DNA from 4 places in the Arthrobacter sp. Y3223164 genome. Region 3 is predicted to be linked to each of the others. Evidence: riboswitches for the same ligand, from Rfam matches in the RefSeq annotation. Region 3 holds a riboswitch; each other region holds the start of a gene.

Region 1 (4,290 bases), on a different contig from region 3:
GCTGGCGCTCGTCGTGGCCCTGATGCGCTTGAGCCGCAACCGGATCCTGGCCGGCATCGCGCGCGCCTACGTGTCGGTGATCCGCGGCACCCCGCTGCTCGTCCAGCTGTTCGTGATCTTCTACGGCCTGCCGTCGATCGGCGTGGTGCTTGAACCGTGGCCGAGCGCCATCATCGCGTTCTCCCTGAACGTGGGCGGCTATGCGGCCGAAATCATCCGCGCCGCGATTCTGTCCGTCCCCAAGGGCCAGTGGGAAGCCGGCCACACCATCGGCATGGCCGGCACCACCACCCTGCGCCGCATCATCCTGCCGCAGGCAGCGCGGGTGTCGGTGCCGCCGCTGTCCAATACCTTCATCTCGCTGGTCAAGGACACCTCCCTCGCTTCCCTGATCCTGGTCACCGAGGCGTTCCGGGCCGCCCAGGAAATCGCGGCGTTCAGCCAGGAGTTCATGCTGCTCTACATTGAGGCCGCGGCGGTCTACTGGGTGTTCTGCCTGGTGCTCTCCGCCGGGCAGTCCCGACTGGAGAAGAGGCTGGACCGCTATGTCGCCCACTGACGTCCCCTCCGCCGCCGCTTCGCAGCCCGGCTCCGCCGCAGGGCCGGTGCTCTCCGTAGAGGGGCTGCGCAAGTCCTTCGGCAGCAACCAGGTGCTCAAGTCCATCGACCTCTCCGTCCAGACGGGCGGGGTACTGGCCCTGATCGGACCCTCCGGGTCGGGCAAAACCACCGTGCTGCGCTGCCTGAACGGCTTGGAAATCCCCGACGGCGGGCGGGTCGCCTTTTCGGGCGGGCCGGCCGTGGATTTCGGTTCGCCGGTGAACCGAAAACAGATCGCCGCCCTGCGCGACCGCAGCGCCATGGTGTTCCAGCACTACAACCTGTTCCCGCACATGACCGTGCTGCAGAACATCATCGAGGGCCCGGTCCAGGTGCAGAAGCGGTCCAAGGCCGAAGCGGTGCGCGAGGCCAGGTCGCTGCTGGACCGTGTCGGGCTCTCCGGCAAGGAAGACCAGTACCCGCATCAGCTCTCCGGCGGACAGCAGCAGCGGGTCGGCATTGTCCGGGCGCTGGCGCTCAAACCCTCGCTGCTGCTGTTCGACGAGCCCACGTCCGCACTGGATCCTGAACTGGTGGGCGACGTGCTGCACGTGATCAAGGAACTGGCTGACGAGGGCTGGACCATGGCCCTGGTCACCCACGAGCTGGCCTTCGCCCGTGAAGTGGCCAGCGAAGTGGTGTTCATGGACGGCGGCGTGGTGGTGGAACGCGGACACCCCGAACAGGTGCTGCGCGAACCGCGGGAGGAGCGCACCCGGCAGTTCGTCCACCGGCTGCTCAACCCGTTCTAGGACCGGGTTCACTTCCGGCTGGCCCGCCCTCCCCCGACCGCTTCCAGCATCCGCGGCGGTCCCGCGTGACCGGTTTCCAACACGCGCGGCGGTCCCGCCTGACCTGCTTCCAGCACCACGCCGCCGCGCCGGGTGTGGCGCACGCCACGCCGGTGCGAAATTCATCTGATGTCATCTGGGATGGCAGAATGTAAAGTTCCATGCACCGTTCCGCATGGCAGGCTCGTTCCGGCCGGAAGCTTCCATCCCGCGTTTCTCCTGCGCGGAAACCTCCGGCCACGAAAGGCAGAACCATGGCCACTTCCCTGGCTACCAAGTCGTTGACCGCACAGACGGCTTCCGAAGCACACGATCTCCTGAATGCTGCGGTCGAAGAGTTGCAAAAGCTCGCCGCCATCGACGGCGATTGCGGCATCCTGGTCACTCGCACCGGCCCCGGGCAGTTTACGGTGGAGCTGAGCGACGACGTGCCCTACGGCATCACCCAGGAATCGCATCTGTACTAAGCGGTTGGCGGGCCGGTCCCGGTTATATGACGCCGCCCGGTTGCCCGGAATGAAGCGCCGGCCCGCCCCGGTGGGATAATTTCGCCCATGGCTCCAGCGATTGCGTACCAAGGTGAACCCGGCTCGAACTCCCACATGGCTTGCCTGGAAGTGCGCCCCGGTTGGGAAGCGGTGCCGTGTGCCAGCTTCGAGGATGCGTTCGCTGCCGTCACCGGCGGCGAGGCGGAACTGGCCATGATCCCCATCGACAACTCGATCGCCGGCCGGGTGGCGGACATCCACGCCCTGCTGCCGAAGACCACCCTGCAGATCGTGGAGGAATTCTTCCTGCCCATCCGTTTCAGCCTGCTGGGCGTACGCGGGGCCACCGTGGAGCAGGCCCGGGAGGTGCACAGCCACATCCATGCTTTGGGCCAGTGCCGCAAGCTGATCCGCAGGCTCGGGCTCACTCCGGTCATCGCAGGCGACACCGCCGGTTCGGCCCGGGAGGTGGCCGAATGGAACGACCCGACCAAGGTCTCCCTGGCGCCGCCGATGGCCGCCGAACTCTACGGTCTGGAGGTTTTCGCGGAAAAGGTCGAAGACGATCCGACGAACACCACACGGTTCGTGGTGCTGGCCGACCGCCGGCCGGTCCCGTCCCGCGAGGAACTTCCCGGTCCGGCCGTAACCAGCTTCGTGTTCCGCGTGCGGAACGTGCCGTCCGCGCTGTACAAGGCGCTGGGCGGTTTCGCCACCAACGGCATCAACATGACCCGGTTGGAGAGCTACATGGTGGGCGGCGAGTTTGCCGCCACCATGTTCATGGTGGACGTCGAAGGCCACCCGGACGATCCGGCCATGGTCCACGCCTTCGAGGAACTGGACTTCTTCACCACCGAAATCCGCATCCTGGGCGTCTACCCGGCGCATCCGTTCCGGCAGCGGACCGTGCGCCCGGGCGCCGCCGCGCAGTAGCCGTGGGACCAGCAGTCGGACAGTAGCCTTCGGGGCAGCAGCCGTCGCACGGCCGCCCGTCGGGGCAGCAGACACCTCGCGGCGCCCGGAAGTAAAACGCTGCATTTGACGAACTGTTACCGGCGTTTGACCCAGGCCCTTCCCCGCTCTTAGCGTGGAGACGAATCAAGAGCGCCAACTTCACAGCCCTGGCTGGTTGGCCGGCAACCCTCTACCGTAGCGGGGTGCTCCAGGTGATGATTCGGCCCGCCGGGTATGTCGGCAGGCAAGTACGCGTATCCACCCGCAGCAGCTCGGCCGCAGCGGATGCGCCCAAGCCCCAAGGACGCCATGTCGCTACACCATGACCTGACCCCCCACACGTTGCGCTCCGCCTTCGGCCGCTTCCCCTCGGGCATCGCGGCGCTGTGCGCGACCGTCGCCGGCGAGCCGCAGGGCATCGTCGCCTCCTCGTTCACCGTGGGCGTCTCCCTCGAGCCGCCGCTGGTGATGTTCGCCGTGCAAAACACCTCACGGACCTGGCCGCTGGTCCGCCGGGCCAACCGGATCGGCGTCTCGGTGCTCGGCACCGGACACGACGGCGTCTGCCGCCAGATCGCGTCCAGGAACGGTGACCGCTTTGCCGGCCTGAGCCTGCACGGCACGGACGACGGCGCGCTTTTCCTCAACGACGCGGCGCTCTGGCTGGACTGCTCGGTGCACCAGGAGGTCCCGGCCGGGGACCACCACGTCGTGCTGCTGCAGGTGCACGGACTGTCCACGCACGACGGCACCCACGAGCCCCTGGTCTTCCACGATTCCGCGTTCCGCCGGTTGGAACAGCCGGCCTTCGTCTAGGACCCACGGTCCCGGCCCCCGCCGGCAGCCGGCGGGGCCGGGCGGGGGCAGCTAAGGCAGCGGCCTGCCTCGGGCCGCCACCCACAGGGAGTACCACTCCTCGCGGGTCATCGATGCTCCAACCGCTTCCGCCTCGGCACAGGCCCGGATCCGGTCCGGGCTGCTGGTACCGACGACCGGCCGGATGCCTGCCGGATGCCGCAGCAGCCAGCCCAGCACCACGGCCTCGGGCGGGCACCCCTTGTCCCGGGCAAGTTCCGTGACCAGGGCTGCCGCTGCATGATCCGCCGGGGGTGAGGCATCCGCGGGCGCGGAAGCATCCGGTGTCGCGGCCTCCGCTGCCGCACGCCCGCTGTACCGGCCCTTGGCCAGCGCGCCCCAGGCCTGCAGCTCCACCCCGTGGGCGGCGCAGTATTCCAAGGTGCCGTGCGGGAAGCTGATCCCCGGTCCCTCCGGGTGGTTCACCAGCACCCCCGACTCCAGCCAGTCGCGTCGGTACAGGCTCATTTCCAGCTGGTTCACCGCCAGCGGTTCATCCAGCGCCGACTGCAGCCAGCGCATCTGTTCGCCGGACATGTTCGAGACACCAAGGCGGCGTACCTTCCCGGCCATCCGAAGCTCGTTGAACGCCGCGGCGA
Region 2 (4,290 bases), on a different contig from region 3:
ATCGACGTGCCCACCCGGCCTCCGTGCCCCGCCCCACCCGAGCCTGGCCCGACGCCCCCTGGACCGCATCCCGCCCTAGTTCCGCCCGGTGCGCGGCGGCAACTTCGGTGGCAGGATGGTTTCACAGTTGTTTCACGGGGAACGACGGCGGGCTTCGGTGCCGCCGGCGGGTTTCGGAACGGGCGACGGCTCTGGAGAGGAGACCCATGTCAGACACCGGCAGGGAAGCGAAGCGGGCGGCCGGCAGGGCCAAGGACAAGACCGAGGTCGCCGCCAATTCCAAGGCGTTCGAGCGGGTGGCGCGGTTCGGTTACGTGGCCAGCGGCCTGCTGCACGTGCTGATCGGCGCGATCGCGCTCCGGCTCGCCTTCGGCGGAGGCGGCGAGGCGGACCAGACCGGGGCCGCCTCAAGCCTGGCGAAGACTCCGGGCGGGATGTTCCTGCTCTGGGCGGGCATGCTTGCCGCCGCCGCCCTGGCCTTGTGGCAGATCAGCGAGGCGGTGTTCGGCGGCCGCGGCCGGGAGGCAAAGAAGAGGTGGGGCTACCGGGCGAAGTCCGTGGGACTGGCCATCGCGTACACGGTGGTGGCGGTATCGTTCGGCAGCTTCGCGCTGGGTTCCGGCGCCGACAGCAGCCAGAGTTCCCAGGACGCCAGCACCAGGCTGATGCAGTGGCCGGGCGGTGCCGTTGTCCTGTTCCTGATTGGCGCCGTCATCATGGGCGCCGGCGTCTTTTACGTGTACAAGGGCCTGAAGAAGAAGTTCCTGGACGACCTCAAACGGCTCCCCAGGGGCAGCACCGGCACCGCCGTGACGTGGACCGGCGTCGTGGGTTATGCGGGCAAGGGGCTGGCACTGTTCGTGCTGGGGCTGCTGTTGGCGGTGGCCGCGGTGCAGCACGACCCGCAGGAGGTCAAGGGGTTGGACGGGGCGCTCAAGGCGCTGCGTGATCAGGCCTTCGGCCCGGCCGCACTCGCCGTCGTCGCCGTTGGCCTGATCTGTTACGGCCTCTACATGGGCGCCCGGGCGCGCTACGCGAAGATGTAGGCACCGGAGAACGACGGCGGTGCGCCTCCCCGTGGGCCAGGCGCACCGCCGTCGTTGTTTAGATGGTTCTGCCCGTGCCTAAGCTCGGTGGGCCAGCGCGTTCTGCAGGCGGAAGCCAGCGGCCCGGTGGTTCTCCGGCAGCTTGTCGCCGCGGCCGAAGAGCTTGTTGCGCAGGGTCCCCGGCGCGTACTCCGTGGGGTAGGCGCCCAGCTTCTGCAGTTCCGGCACGACGAATTCCACGATGTCCTCGAAGGTGCCCGGGGTGATCGCGTAGGCCAGGTTGAACCCGTCCACGTCGGTCTCGTCGACCCACTCCACGAGCTTGGCGGCTACCTCCGCGCCGGAGCCGACGGTGATCGGGCCGAAACCGCCGACGCCGACCCATTCGGCCAGCTGGCGGATGGTCCACGGCTTGCCGCTGTCGCCGGAGGCCTTCTGGAAGGTCTCCACGGAGGACTGGATGGCGTTGGACTTCACGTTTTCGCCAATCACGTCATCCGGGCCGTAGGTGGAGAGGTCCACGCCCATCCAGCCGGAGATCAGCGCCAGCGCCCCGTTGATGTCTGCGTAGGACTTGTAGTCCTCGAATTTGGCCTGCGCGGCGGCGGTGTCGGGCCCGGTCACCACGGTCTGCATCGCGTAGATGCGGACGTCGTAGCGGTCGCGTCCGGCCGCCTCCACGGCGTCGCGGATCTTCTTCACCGATGCGGCCAGCATCTCCTTGGTCGGGCAGGTCACGAACACCGCCTCGGCGTTCCCGGCGGCGAACTCGGTGCCGCGCTTGGAAGCCCCGGCCTGGAAGATGACCGGGGTGCGCTGCGGGCTCGGCTCGGTGATGGCGATGCCGGGAACCTTAAAGTACTTGCCCTCGTGCCGAATCTCGTGGACCTTCGCCGGGTCGGTGAAGACGCCGGTCTCCACGTCCTTGACCACCGCGTCGTCCTCCCACGAGCCCTCGAGCAGCTTGTAGATGACCTCGAGGTATTCGTCCGCGTGGTTGTAGCGCTCGTCGTGCTCCAGCTGGTCTTCCTGGCCCATGTTGCGCGCCGCCGAGGGCAGGTAACCGGTGACCACGTTCCAGCCGACCCGCCCGTTGGTCAGGTGGTCCAGCGTGGCCAGGCGGCGGGCGAACGGGTAGGGGTGCTCGTAGGCGGTGCCGGCGGTGACGCCGAAGCCGAGGTTTTCGGTCACCGCGGCCATCGCCGAGACCAGCATGAACGGATCGTTCACGGGGACCTGTGTGCCGGCGCGCAGCGTGGTCTCGTTGGAGGATCCGAAGACGTCGTAGGTGCCGAGCACGTCGGCGATGAACAGGCCGTCGAACAGGCCCTTTTCCAGCACCTTGGCCAGGTGGGTCCAGTAGCCGATGGTGTTGTAGGTGGGGGACTTGTCCTGCGGGTGGCGCCACAGTCCGGGCGACTGATGGCCCACGCAGTTCATGTCGAAGGCGTTGAAGCGAACTTGGCGCCGGGGGTTGGGCTGCGGGTTGTTTACGGTCATGTCAGGCTCCTTTTCTGATGAGAAGAGCCCGCGCCAGCCCTCCGTCGGGCATGCGGCTGCCAACGGAAGACCAACGAGAGATCGAGCTTCTCCATCGGTCCTGGCGGTAGCACCTTCCTCAGGGAGGGGGTTGCTGCGGCGTCAACAAGCCAGGTCTCTCGGCCGCTCTGGATGGGTACCCCTCCATTGGACACCCGGGGGCGTCCGGAGGGAAATGTTCCGCGTCACGCGGAGTAAGAATTACGACGCGTTACGCCGGGTATAAATCACGACGCCGGTGCGGAGCCGGCTTTGGTCTGCGGACGCTTCCATCCCGCCACCGCTCCGGCCCCCAGGCAGACAAGAATCAGGACGACGACGGCGATCGCCAGCGGCACACTGTTGCCGACCAGGGTGGGCAGGTTCTGCAGGATCAGGCCCAGGATGGCCAGCAGCCCGAGGAGTCCGAGAGCCGGGGCGACCGAGCGCTTCCAGTCGCGGGCCGGTGCGCCCTGCCGGCGGAAGAAAACCAGCACCGCGATGCTGGTGACCGTCATCAGCACCACCACGCCCAGGGAGGCGAAACCGGCAAACCAGGTGTAGAACTGCACGATGGGGTCCCAGCCGGCCACCACCGCGGCCAGCAGGAACAGGGCCACCACTCCGGTCGAAGCGGCCGAGGCCAGATGTGGCGAGTGGTGCCGGGTGTGCGTGCCGGCCAGCTTGGCGGGGAAAATGCCTTGTCCGGCGATCTGGAAGAAATAGCGTGAGCTGATGTTGTGCAGGGACAGGATGCAGGCGAACAGGCTGCTGGCCAGCAGTACCTGGATGACGTGGCTGCCCGCGGTTCCGAGGTAGAGCGCGGTAGTCTCCGAGAGCAAGGTGCCGGGCGCGTCCGTGGCCTTTTGGACGATGCCCTCGTCGCCCCACACGCTGATCAGCAGCCAGCTGGAGAGCGCGTAGAAGCCGCCCACCACGATGAGGGCTACATAGGTGGCGCGCGGGATCGTCTTGTCCGGGTCCCGTGCCTCGTCGCGAAACACGGCGGTGGCCTCGAAGCCAATGAAACTCAGGATGGCGAACAACAGCGCGATGCCGGGCGCCCCGGACAGCACGGTCGACGGAGTGACGAACCCGGTGGACAGGCCCTCTCGACCGCCGCCGCCAAAAATTACGGCAGCGTCCAAAACCAGCACGATCAGCACCTCGGCGACCAGCAGTACCCCCAGCACCTTGCCGGAGAGCTCGATGTTGCGGTGGCCCAGCCAGGCGACGGCGGCCAGGGCGGCAGCGGCCCATGCCCACCATGGCAGTGCCGGCCCGCCGTAGGCGCGCACCACTTCGTCGACGGCCGGCGCCAGCAGGCCGTAGACGCCGGCTTCCAGCGCGAGGTAGGAGAGCAGGGCCACGAAGGCCGCCCCCAGGCCCGCCCTGCGGCCGAGGCCTTTGCCGACGTAGCTGAAGAACGCGCCGGCCGTTGGCACGTGCGGTGTCATGGTGGTGAAGCCGACGGCAAACAACAGCAGGATGGCCATGGCCAGCAGGTAGATGAAGGGAAGGCCGGCGCCGTTGCCGCTGACGATGGCCAGCGGGACGGTTCCGCCGATGACGCCCAGTGGCGACGCGGCGGCCAGCACGATGAGCACGATGCTGGCGACGCCCAGCCGGCCGGAGAGCCGTGGAGCACCGGCATTGGCGGCCGCGGCGGTCTCGGGTGCGGCGAGGGTTGGGTTATTGACGGATACGGACATAGTTGGCTTCTTCC
Region 3 (4,290 bases):
ACAACGGCCGAAGCCATTGCCCGGAAGAGTGGACAGACGCCGAGCACATCAGTACAGGAGTGCATGTGCTGGCAGCCAGCCTTCTAAAAATGGATCGGACGGAAACCTTGCAACCTGATTACTAGCCACGCGATTCCTGGCGGTCATTACGCTACTTGCCCTTTGCCGGTTTCTATCAAACCCCCGTTTTGGGTGGTGAGATCGATCACCGTGACTCGCTGCTGTCCGACGACGAGCGCGAGGCCGGAGACACCATGATGATCTGCGTGTCGCGATGCAAGGGCCGGCGCCTGCTGCTGGACTTGTAGCAGCCAAGCGTTCCCGGCGCCGACGCGGGCCACGGGAGCAGCCGCGCACGGAACGGAAGCGTCCCAGGCCGACGACTCCCGCGGTTCTGTTGGCAAGATGGAGGCTATGGACAAGCAGAAGGTCGCCGCCGAGGGCACGCGGCGCACGGTCAGGTACTACCGGGCAGAGGTATTGATCGTCCTGGGACTCTCGCTCGGGCAGTCGGCGGTCTACGCCGTGGTGAACCTGCTGGAAAAAATAACCCGCGCTCCGCTGGCCTCGCAGACGACCACGCTGAACCCGGTGCTGAACGAGCGGGAACTCTTCGATTTCGTGTACCAAATGCTCGGCATCGTCTTTGCGCTTGTGCCGGTGGCCCTGGTGCTGTTCTTGATGACCGTTCCCGGCCGGTCGGCCTTCCGCGCGATCGGGTTCACGTTTTCCCGGCCGCGGCTGGACTTCGGCCTGGGCTTTTTGCTCGCGCTGGTGATCGGTGTCGGGACGCTGGGCGTTTATGCCGCAGGCCGGGCCCTGGGTATCACCACCGCCATTGTCCCGGCGGCCCTGGACGAATACTGGTGGACGGTTCCGGTGTTGGTCCTGTCCGCGCTGCGGCATGCGGTCCTCGAAGAGGTGGTCATGGTGGGCTACCTCTTCAACCGCTTCGCGAGGTTCGGCTGGGGCATCTGGTCCGCGATCTTCGTCAGCGCCGCCCTGCGCGGGACCTATCACCTCTACCAGGGCATCGGGCCGGGCATCGGGAACTTCCTCATGGGCCTGATCTTCGGCTACGCCTATACGAAGGTGAAGCGGGTGATGCCGCTGGTGGTGGCGCACGCCCTGCTGGATATTGCCGGCTTCGTCGGTTACACGCTGCTGGGGCCGGCCATCGGCATCGGCTCGTAGCGGGCACAAAAGAGTTGCCGGCCATCGGCACGTAGCCGGCCATCATTGGAGCTTTGCCTGGGGCGCGTGCTCCTGCTGTTTCCCAGAGCCGCAGCCCAAACCGGAGCAACGGCCCGCCCCCAAGTCAGGAGTGGTGCTGGGGAGAATTGACCGCTACGTGCCCGTCCACGAGTTGTTCCACCTGTCCTGGGGAAGGCCCGCCATGGAAAGGGACCGGACGATACCCAGTGGTGTGTCGGTACCTGTGGGCTGGAGCGCGTCCCACATCCAGCGAACCATTCCCGCCCCCGTCGCCCGAATGCGGTCCTCCCGCCTCTTTTCCGCCTCCACTACGGCGGCGGGACTACGGCTCCGAAGGTACTCGTTTCGGGAGTATTTTCCTGCACCATCGAATTCGCCGGCAAGACGAAATTGTTCCCAGTAGAAGTCGACGATGCCGACACGAACTCCCTGCGGATCGAAGACAGGGTACTGCAGTAACGGCTCCGGGAAGTGGTTCAGGTACATCAGAGCCCGGGAGTAGGATTCGCCCGGCGACTGCGAGGCGGGATTGGCGAAGGCGAAAACCCGTTTCACGCGGTTTGACTTTCCCGGTGGCAAAGAACCGGCCGGCCAGAGCAAGAATCCGGGTGGCCTGCAGGGCGGGAAAGCCGAGGTAGCGGTCCACGCGAAGCGCATGCCCAGCAGGACGATCTGGAGGGCTTGTGCACTCAAAAGCTCCGTTTCGGGCGTCTGCTCCTTCTATAACGCGGAGCGGACGCCCGAAACGGAGCGATGCCGGGAGAACTCAGAGTTCGACGATCCCGTTGGCGGTTTCGAAGCGGACGGACAGGATGCCCGGCGTACCGTTCGGTGCCGTCCAGGCGACCTTGACGTCGTCCAGCAGGCCGTCAACAGGCGTGCCCAGCCAGTCCGCCACCCGCTCGGAAGAGCCGGCGATGGTCAGGCCGATCAGCTTGACCGTGGCGGGGCGGGCGTTGGACGGGTGCAGCGGTTCGGTGCCGTCGTCCCAGCGCAACATGTAGGGCACCTGCGGGTCGGCGATGAGGCCCTTAATCCCGATCTGCTGCCAGCTCAGTTCCTGCCCATCCGGGAACTTGCGGTTGCCGGGAACCGCGTGGCGGCCCAGCCGTTCTTCGAACGGGGTCAGGTCGTCGACCGCCACGCACCAGCCCATCCAGCCGCCGCCGGCTTCCGACCGCGCCCGCACGGCCTGGCCAAAGGGGGCCTTGTCGGATGCGGGGTGGTCGAGCACCTCCACGACCTCCAGGTAATGGTGGTCCGTGAGGGGGAAGATCATATTGCGGGTGCCGAAGCGAGGGTGAACCCCGCCCTTGACGGCGTCGATGCCCAGGGCTTTGGAGATCCGCTCTGAGGTGGCAGCCAGACCGTCGGGTTCAGCAGCATAAGAAACATGGTCGAAGCGCATGGCATTATCTTGGCACTTTGTGAACCCGCTCTCGACTTAGGGTGACCTAAGTCACTGAACTTGCGGCTCCTGCGGAACGCGGCTTTCCCGGGCAGCAATTCCGCCTCGCTGGCACGCGCCGGCAACGGTGACAAGCGGACGGTCGGACAGGCGGTCCGGAGACCGGTGCCCAGTCATAAGGTGTCATATTGTTGCGGCCGCCGGCTTGTCTGCGGAGACTGGAGGCAGGTCATGAGTGCCAGCGCAAAACCCCGGTTTGCTGGCCGGCAACCCTCCAACCGCGGTGGGGTGCCCCGGGTGAAGACCAGGCAGCCGCCATAAGGCGGTGCGCAAGCGCGGGTCACACCCGGGACAGACATGCCGGCACGGCCGGATCCCGGATGGCCCCTTCCAGTGAAGGAGTTGCACCATGTCCAACGTCGATTGGTCCTTTGAAACCCGTCAGATTCACGCAGGGCAGGAGCCGGACGCCGCCACGGGCGCCCGCGCACTGCCGATCTACCAGACCACGTCATTCGTGTTCCCCAGCGCGCAGAGCGCGGCCGACCGGTTCGCCCTGTCTGAACTGGCACCTATCTACACCAGGATCGGCAACCCCACCCAGGAAGCGGTCGAGACCCGGATCGCCAACCTGGAGGGCGGCGTCGGCGCCCTGCTGCTTGCTTCGGGCCAGGCCGCGTCGACGTTCTCCATCCTCAACCTGGCCGAGGCCGGCGACCACATCGTGGCCAGCCCCAGCCTGTACGGCGGCACCTACAACCTGCTGCGCACCACGCTGCCCAAGTTCGGCATCGAGGTCACCTTCGTCGAGGATCCGGACAACCTGCAGCAGTGGCGCGATGCCGTCAAGCCGAACACCAAGGCGTTCTTCGGCGAGGTCGTCTCCAACCCGCGCCAGGACGTGCTGGACCTGGAGTCGGTCAGCGCCATCGCCCACGAAAACGGCGTGCCGCTGATCGTTGACAACACCTTGTCCACCCCGTACCTGATCCGTCCGATCGAGTGGGGGGCCGACATCGTGCTCCACTCGGCCACCAAGTACCTCGGCGGCCACGGGACGGCGATCGGCGGCGTGATCGTCGACGCCGGCACGTTCGATTTCGCCGCCGACCCCGAAAAGTTCCCGGGATTCAACACGCCGGACGACACGTACAACGGGCTGGTCTTCGCCCGCGACCTCGGCGTCAGCGGCGCTCTGGGCGCCAACCTGGCCTACATCCTCAAGGCCCGGGTGCAGTTGCTGCGCGACCTGGGGTCCGCCATCTCGCCGTTCAATGCATTCCTGATCGCCCAGGGGCTGGAGACGCTGAGCCTGCGCGTGGAGCGCCATGTGGCCAACGCGCAGAGGGTGGCGGAATTCCTGGAAGAGCACGACGACGTTGCCTCGGTCGCGTACCTCGGCCTGCCCTCCAGCCCCTGGTATGAGCGCGGCCGCAAGTACGGCCCGAAGGGGACCGGCGCCATCGTCGCGTTCCAAATCAAGGGCGGCATCGAGGCCGGGAAGCGCTTTGTGGACGGCCTTGAACTGCACTCCCACGTGGCCAACCTGGGCGATGTGCGCTCGCTGGTGATCCACCCGGCGTCGACCACCCATGCCCAGCTCTCGGCCGCGGAACGGGTCGCGGCCGGGGTGACCGACGGTCTGGTCCGGCTGTCGGTGGGCATCG
Region 4 (4,290 bases), on a different contig from region 3:
GGTTTCCACGCCCGGCGTCTTGGTGGAGATGATCACCGAGACATCGGAGCCGTCCGGGCGCTTGGCGGTGACGTCGATCCAGTCCGCGAAGATGGTGCCGGTGGTGTAGAACTTGCGGCCGTTCAGCAGCAGCTTGCCGCCGGTCTCGGACAGCACGGTGGCGGTTCCCCCGGCGCCCGGTTCGGTCCAGGCGTTGCCGGCCAGCTCGCCGGACGCGAAGCGCCGCAGCCAGGCGCCGCGGTCAGAGGTGCGGCCGTTGTGGTACAGGTTCTCCTCCACCAAGGCAATGTGCGAACGCAGCGCCTGCGGAATGTTGCTGTCCGCGGCGGCCAACTCGATCAGGAGCCGGGTGAACTCTTCCCAGTCCAGCCCGTCGCCGCCAAGTTCGGCGGGGATCCGTGTGGCGCCAAAACCGGCGTCCTTCAGCCAGCCGATCTGCTCAAACGGCAGCTTGCGGGTGAGCTCGCGGCTTAACGCCCCGGCGGCGATGCGCGCGAAGATCGGACGGTACTTGGCGGCCGCGGCGTCGAAGGCCGTGGCGAGGTTGTCGAGTGTTTCAGTCATGGTGGTTCTCCTGGAGGTTTCGCCGTGAGGGCGTCAGATGAGGCCCTCAGGTTTCGGGCAGTGGTGATGGGGCGCCCGGGTTGCGGGCACCGGTGATGGGGCCCCGCGGGTTGGGGCCCCGCGGGTTGGGGCCATCGGTGGTGGGCCCGCGGATGGCGGGCAGCATGAGGTGACCCGCGGGCTGCTGCAGGGGTGTGCGGCGTTCCGCGCGGCTTAGGTGTAGAGCGAAATCGGCTGGACGTCGCCGAGCAGGTAGTTGGCGCCGACCTCGACCTTCTTGTAGTCGACCGGATCGTGCAGGGTGTGCGTGCGGATGTTGCGCCAGAAAATGTCCAGCCCGACCTCGGTTTTCGCGGAGGACGAGCCGGTGGTCTCGAAGATCCGGTTCGCCACGTCCACGCCCACCTCGGTGGACACGACCTTGAGCCGCGCAATCTCGAGCGCGATGTCCGCCCGGGCTTCCGCGCTCAACTGCGCGCCGGCGGCAATAACAGCGTCGAACCTGGCGTTCGTCCGGTCGGCCAGGGCCTCCACCGCGGCAACCCGCGACACCAGCTCGCCGTAGACCCGCTGCGTCAGCGGATCCTGGGCATAGGTCTCCTGCGTGCTGAGGAACCAGGAGTTCCGGCGCGCCAGCGTGATCCGGCGTCCGCGGTCCAGCGCCCCCTGCGCGATGCCCAGGTAGAGGCTGCCGAAGGCCAGCTGGATGTACGGGGTAACCAGCGTGGAGAAAGGCTCCTCCCCTACCTCGCCGATGATGTCCGCTTCGGTGACCTGCACGCCGTCGTACTTCACCGAGCCACTGGCCGAGAGCCGCTGTCCGAGCGCATCCCAGTCCCCGAGGTATCCGATGCCCGTTCGGTCATGCTCCAGCGCGAGGGCCAGGAACTTGCCCCGCTCGGGTCCGGCCGCGATCACGGCGTTGACCAGGATGGCGTCGCCGACGGAAGCGCCGGTGGAGAAGTGCTTGGTGCCGTTCAGCCGGAAGCCGTCGCCGTCGGGAACAAGTTCCAGATTTGGGTCCACCGGGTTCACGGAGTCGCCCCAGGACCAGCGGCCCCGAGCGGAGCGGCGGAGCAGTCGTTCCTGGACCTGCGCATCACCGTAGAACACGACGGCGCCCAGGTTGGCGTAGTGGTAACCGAGTATTTGCGCGATCGACGCGTCGGTGCGGGCCAGGATGCGCACGGCGTGCAGCGCGCTCTCCCAGTGCCCGCCCTCGCCGCCCCAGTCGGCCGGGATGATCAGGTTGAGCAGGCCCGAGTTGCGCAGCAGCTCCACCTCGGCGTGCGGGTCGGCGTTGCGTCGGTCGCGCTCCAGCACGTCCGGGGCCAGCGCGGCGGCAACGCCTTCGGCTACTTGCTGCCAGTGGGCCAGTTCCTCGGCGGTAGCCTGTCCGGCCCACGGGGCTGGGCGGGTTTGCGGGTTGTTGGCGGTCACGACGGCGGTCATGTTGGCTCCTCACGGCGGGGCTCCCATCCGGACCCGCGGCGCAGCAACCGTCACGGTTGGGGCGCATCCCGGAGGGGGCCGTACTTGCCGGGCACGGTGTTGTGCGCGGCCGGATCCTCATCTGGGGCACCCCGCTACGGGAGAGGGTTGCCGCCCAACCAGCCAGAGCTTGTCGTTGGGACTCTTGATCTCGGAGTCGAGTATGCCGGGGCCGATCCGGTGCAGGGAAGCACATGACAGGCCATGACATTCTGCTGCCGTTTGTTACGGAAACCGCTTCTGATGACGACGACGGCCCGTCGCCCCAGCCGGCTCCGGGGGCTGGGGCCGGCAGGCGTCCGCCCGGCTCCACGGGCTGGGGCTGCAGGCTTCCGCCCGGCGCATTAAGCCGTGCGCATTCCTCTGCGCGGCTGTCCCCTACTGGCCTGGTTACGAGGGGACTACCGTGGAGGTGCACTGCCAATATGGCCGGGCCGGGACGGGCACCGTCCGCTGGCCGTCGTACGGGAGGTTCATCATGAAGGCATGGCAATTTGTCGGCACGAAGAAGCCGCTGGAGCTTAATGAGGTTCAGGAACCCCACGCTGGCCCCGGTGAAGTGGTCGTCGACGTCAAGGCGTCGGGGGTCTGTCACTCGGACGTCTCGACGCTCGATGATCCGGGATGGATGGCGCTGTTCCAGCACGGCCTGCCCCGCACCATGGGCCATGAATCCGCCGGCGTTATCAGCGAGGTCGGCGAGGGCATGGACCATTGGAAGATTGGCGACCGCGTAGGCCTCTCTCCGGTGATGTCGGACGGGGACGCATTGGGTTACGGGAAGTGGGATGGAGGCTTCGCCGCCAAGCTTCGCGCGACCGACGACAATCTCGTCGCCCTGCCCGACGAAGTGCCGTTCGACCTCGGCGCGATGGCGACCGACGCCGGCTTGACCGCCTACCATGCCATGATGGCGGTCGGCGGGGCGAAGAACGGCATGAAGGTCGGCGTCATCGGCCTGGGCGGACTGGGCTACATCGGTGCACGCTGTGCCGCGTTGGTCGGCGCCGAGGTGTACGGCGCCGAGGTCAATCCGGAAACCCAGAAACTGGCCGACGAGATCGGATTGGCTGGCGTCGGCGCCTCGATCGAAGAGTTCAAGGACAAGAACCTGGAGCTGATCGTGGACTACGCCGGCTTCGGCACCACGACCTCGGCCGCCATCGAAACCCTCGCTGAGTTCGGCACCCTGGTTCAGGTGGGCATGGGCCGGTTGGAATCGACCATCAATACCTACCCGATCATCATCAACCAGCTCACCATCAGGGGCTCAAAGTCCGGTACCAAGGAGGATCTTGCCGGCATCTACGAGCTGATGAAGAGTGGCCAGCTCAAACCACCCATGAACCACATCAAGCATGCCGACATTCCCGGCGCAATCGACAAGCTTCGCGCGGGAGGCGTCGTCGGCCGCTTCATCGCTGTGTACGAGTGATGCGGGGACTCGAGGCGGCCGTCCGAAGGCGGGGCAGGGCTGACCGCAGCCCGTGAGCTGCTGTTATAAACCGAAGCGCGGGGCCTCGATGGCCGGGCAGGTATCCATGACGACGTCCAGCCCGGCCGCCTTGGCCCGTTCCGCGGCGGCTTCGTCGATCACGCCCAGCTGGAGCCACACCGCCTTGGCACCGACTTCGATGGCCTGGTCCACCACCGGGCCGACCTTCTGCGAGTTCACGAAGCAGTCCACCACGTCGATCTCGCCGGGAATGTCCCCGAGCTTTTGGTAACCGGTCAGGCCGAGGACGTCGTCGCCCTGCAGGTTGACGGGGACGACTTCCATGTCCAGTTGGTCCATCAGGTACCGGGAGATGCGCATGGCCACCCGGTGCGGGTTCGTGGACAGGCCGACGACGGCCCAGCGGCCGGGGTTTTCGAGCAGCCGCCGGACGACTTCGGGGTCATTCTGGTGTGCCATGGCTCGACCCTACCCGCGACTCTTCGGCACCGGAACCGCCGCCGGCCCTCTCCCCCTCAGCCGCCCTCATCGAGGAGTCGGCAGGCGCCCTCAACCCGTCGGTTTAAGGGCGCCAGCTGAACAGTCGATGGTTTGGGGCTAGCCAGCCAACCGGGCCGCCGCTGCGTCGGCGTGCTCCGCCACCCAGTTCCCCACCAGTTCCAGCACTTCAGCGTCCACGGGCTCGCGGATCTGGCGCTTGTAGTCGGAGAGGGTCGGAACCTTCGGGTCGCGGCGCAGCAGGTGCGACAGGTCCTCGATCTTCCTCGTGGTCACCGGGC

Evidence for each region. Region 3 has a riboswitch for S-adenosylmethionine ahead of AC5RUJ_RS04415 (bifunctional o-acetylhomoserine/o-acetylserine sulfhydrylase). Riboswitches for the same ligand answer to the same signal wherever they lie in the genome.
Region 1: it holds a riboswitch for S-adenosylmethionine, as region 3 does, so the genes downstream of both, AC5RUJ_RS09165 (flavin reductase family protein) here and AC5RUJ_RS04415 (bifunctional o-acetylhomoserine/o-acetylserine sulfhydrylase) in region 3, are expected to answer to the same signal.
Region 2: it holds a riboswitch for S-adenosylmethionine, as region 3 does, so the genes downstream of both, AC5RUJ_RS03800 (LLM class flavin-dependent oxidoreductase) here and AC5RUJ_RS04415 (bifunctional o-acetylhomoserine/o-acetylserine sulfhydrylase) in region 3, are expected to answer to the same signal.
Region 4: it holds a riboswitch for S-adenosylmethionine, as region 3 does, so the genes downstream of both, AC5RUJ_RS03785 (acyl-CoA dehydrogenase family protein) here and AC5RUJ_RS04415 (bifunctional o-acetylhomoserine/o-acetylserine sulfhydrylase) in region 3, are expected to answer to the same signal.

The regions. Positions count from the first base shown of each region.
Region 1 covers NZ_JBNHGF010000147.1:1,812-6,101, forward strand. The annotation lists gene AC5RUJ_RS09145 (amino acid ABC transporter permease) at 1-559, shown strand, start outside; gene AC5RUJ_RS09150 (amino acid ABC transporter ATP-binding protein) at 546-1,352, shown strand; gene AC5RUJ_RS09155 (hypothetical protein) at 1,646-1,858, shown strand; gene AC5RUJ_RS09160 (prephenate dehydratase) at 1,946-2,815, shown strand; SAM riboswitch class IV at 2,979-3,093, shown strand; gene AC5RUJ_RS09165 (flavin reductase family protein) at 3,146-3,652, shown strand; partial or broken gene AC5RUJ_RS09170 (aldo/keto reductase) at 3,704-4,290, opposite strand, start outside.
Region 2 covers NZ_JBNHGF010000034.1:8,139-12,428, reverse strand. The annotation lists gene AC5RUJ_RS03805 (DUF1206 domain-containing protein) at 207-1,046, shown strand; gene AC5RUJ_RS03800 (LLM class flavin-dependent oxidoreductase) at 1,125-2,546, opposite strand; SAM riboswitch class I at 2,635-2,724, opposite strand; gene AC5RUJ_RS03795 (APC family permease) at 2,813-4,276, opposite strand; gene AC5RUJ_RS03790 (acyl-CoA dehydrogenase family protein) at 4,290-4,290, opposite strand, start outside.
Region 3 covers NZ_JBNHGF010000043.1:8,522-12,811, forward strand. The annotation lists gene AC5RUJ_RS04395 (M20 family metallo-hydrolase) at 1-125, shown strand, start outside; gene AC5RUJ_RS04400 (CPBP family intramembrane glutamic endopeptidase) at 415-1,194, shown strand; gene AC5RUJ_RS04405 (hypothetical protein) at 1,348-1,770, opposite strand; gene AC5RUJ_RS04410 (VOC family protein) at 1,982-2,623, opposite strand; SAM riboswitch class IV at 2,851-2,965, shown strand; gene AC5RUJ_RS04415 (bifunctional o-acetylhomoserine/o-acetylserine sulfhydrylase) at 3,033-4,290, shown strand, end outside.
Region 4 covers NZ_JBNHGF010000034.1:3,136-7,425, reverse strand. The annotation lists gene AC5RUJ_RS03790 (acyl-CoA dehydrogenase family protein) at 1-564, opposite strand, end outside; gene AC5RUJ_RS03785 (acyl-CoA dehydrogenase family protein) at 778-2,016, opposite strand; SAM riboswitch class IV at 2,092-2,206, opposite strand; gene AC5RUJ_RS03780 (zinc-binding dehydrogenase) at 2,534-3,490, shown strand; gene AC5RUJ_RS03775 (CoA-binding protein) at 3,554-3,970, opposite strand; gene AC5RUJ_RS03770 (alpha/beta hydrolase) at 4,109-4,290, opposite strand, start outside.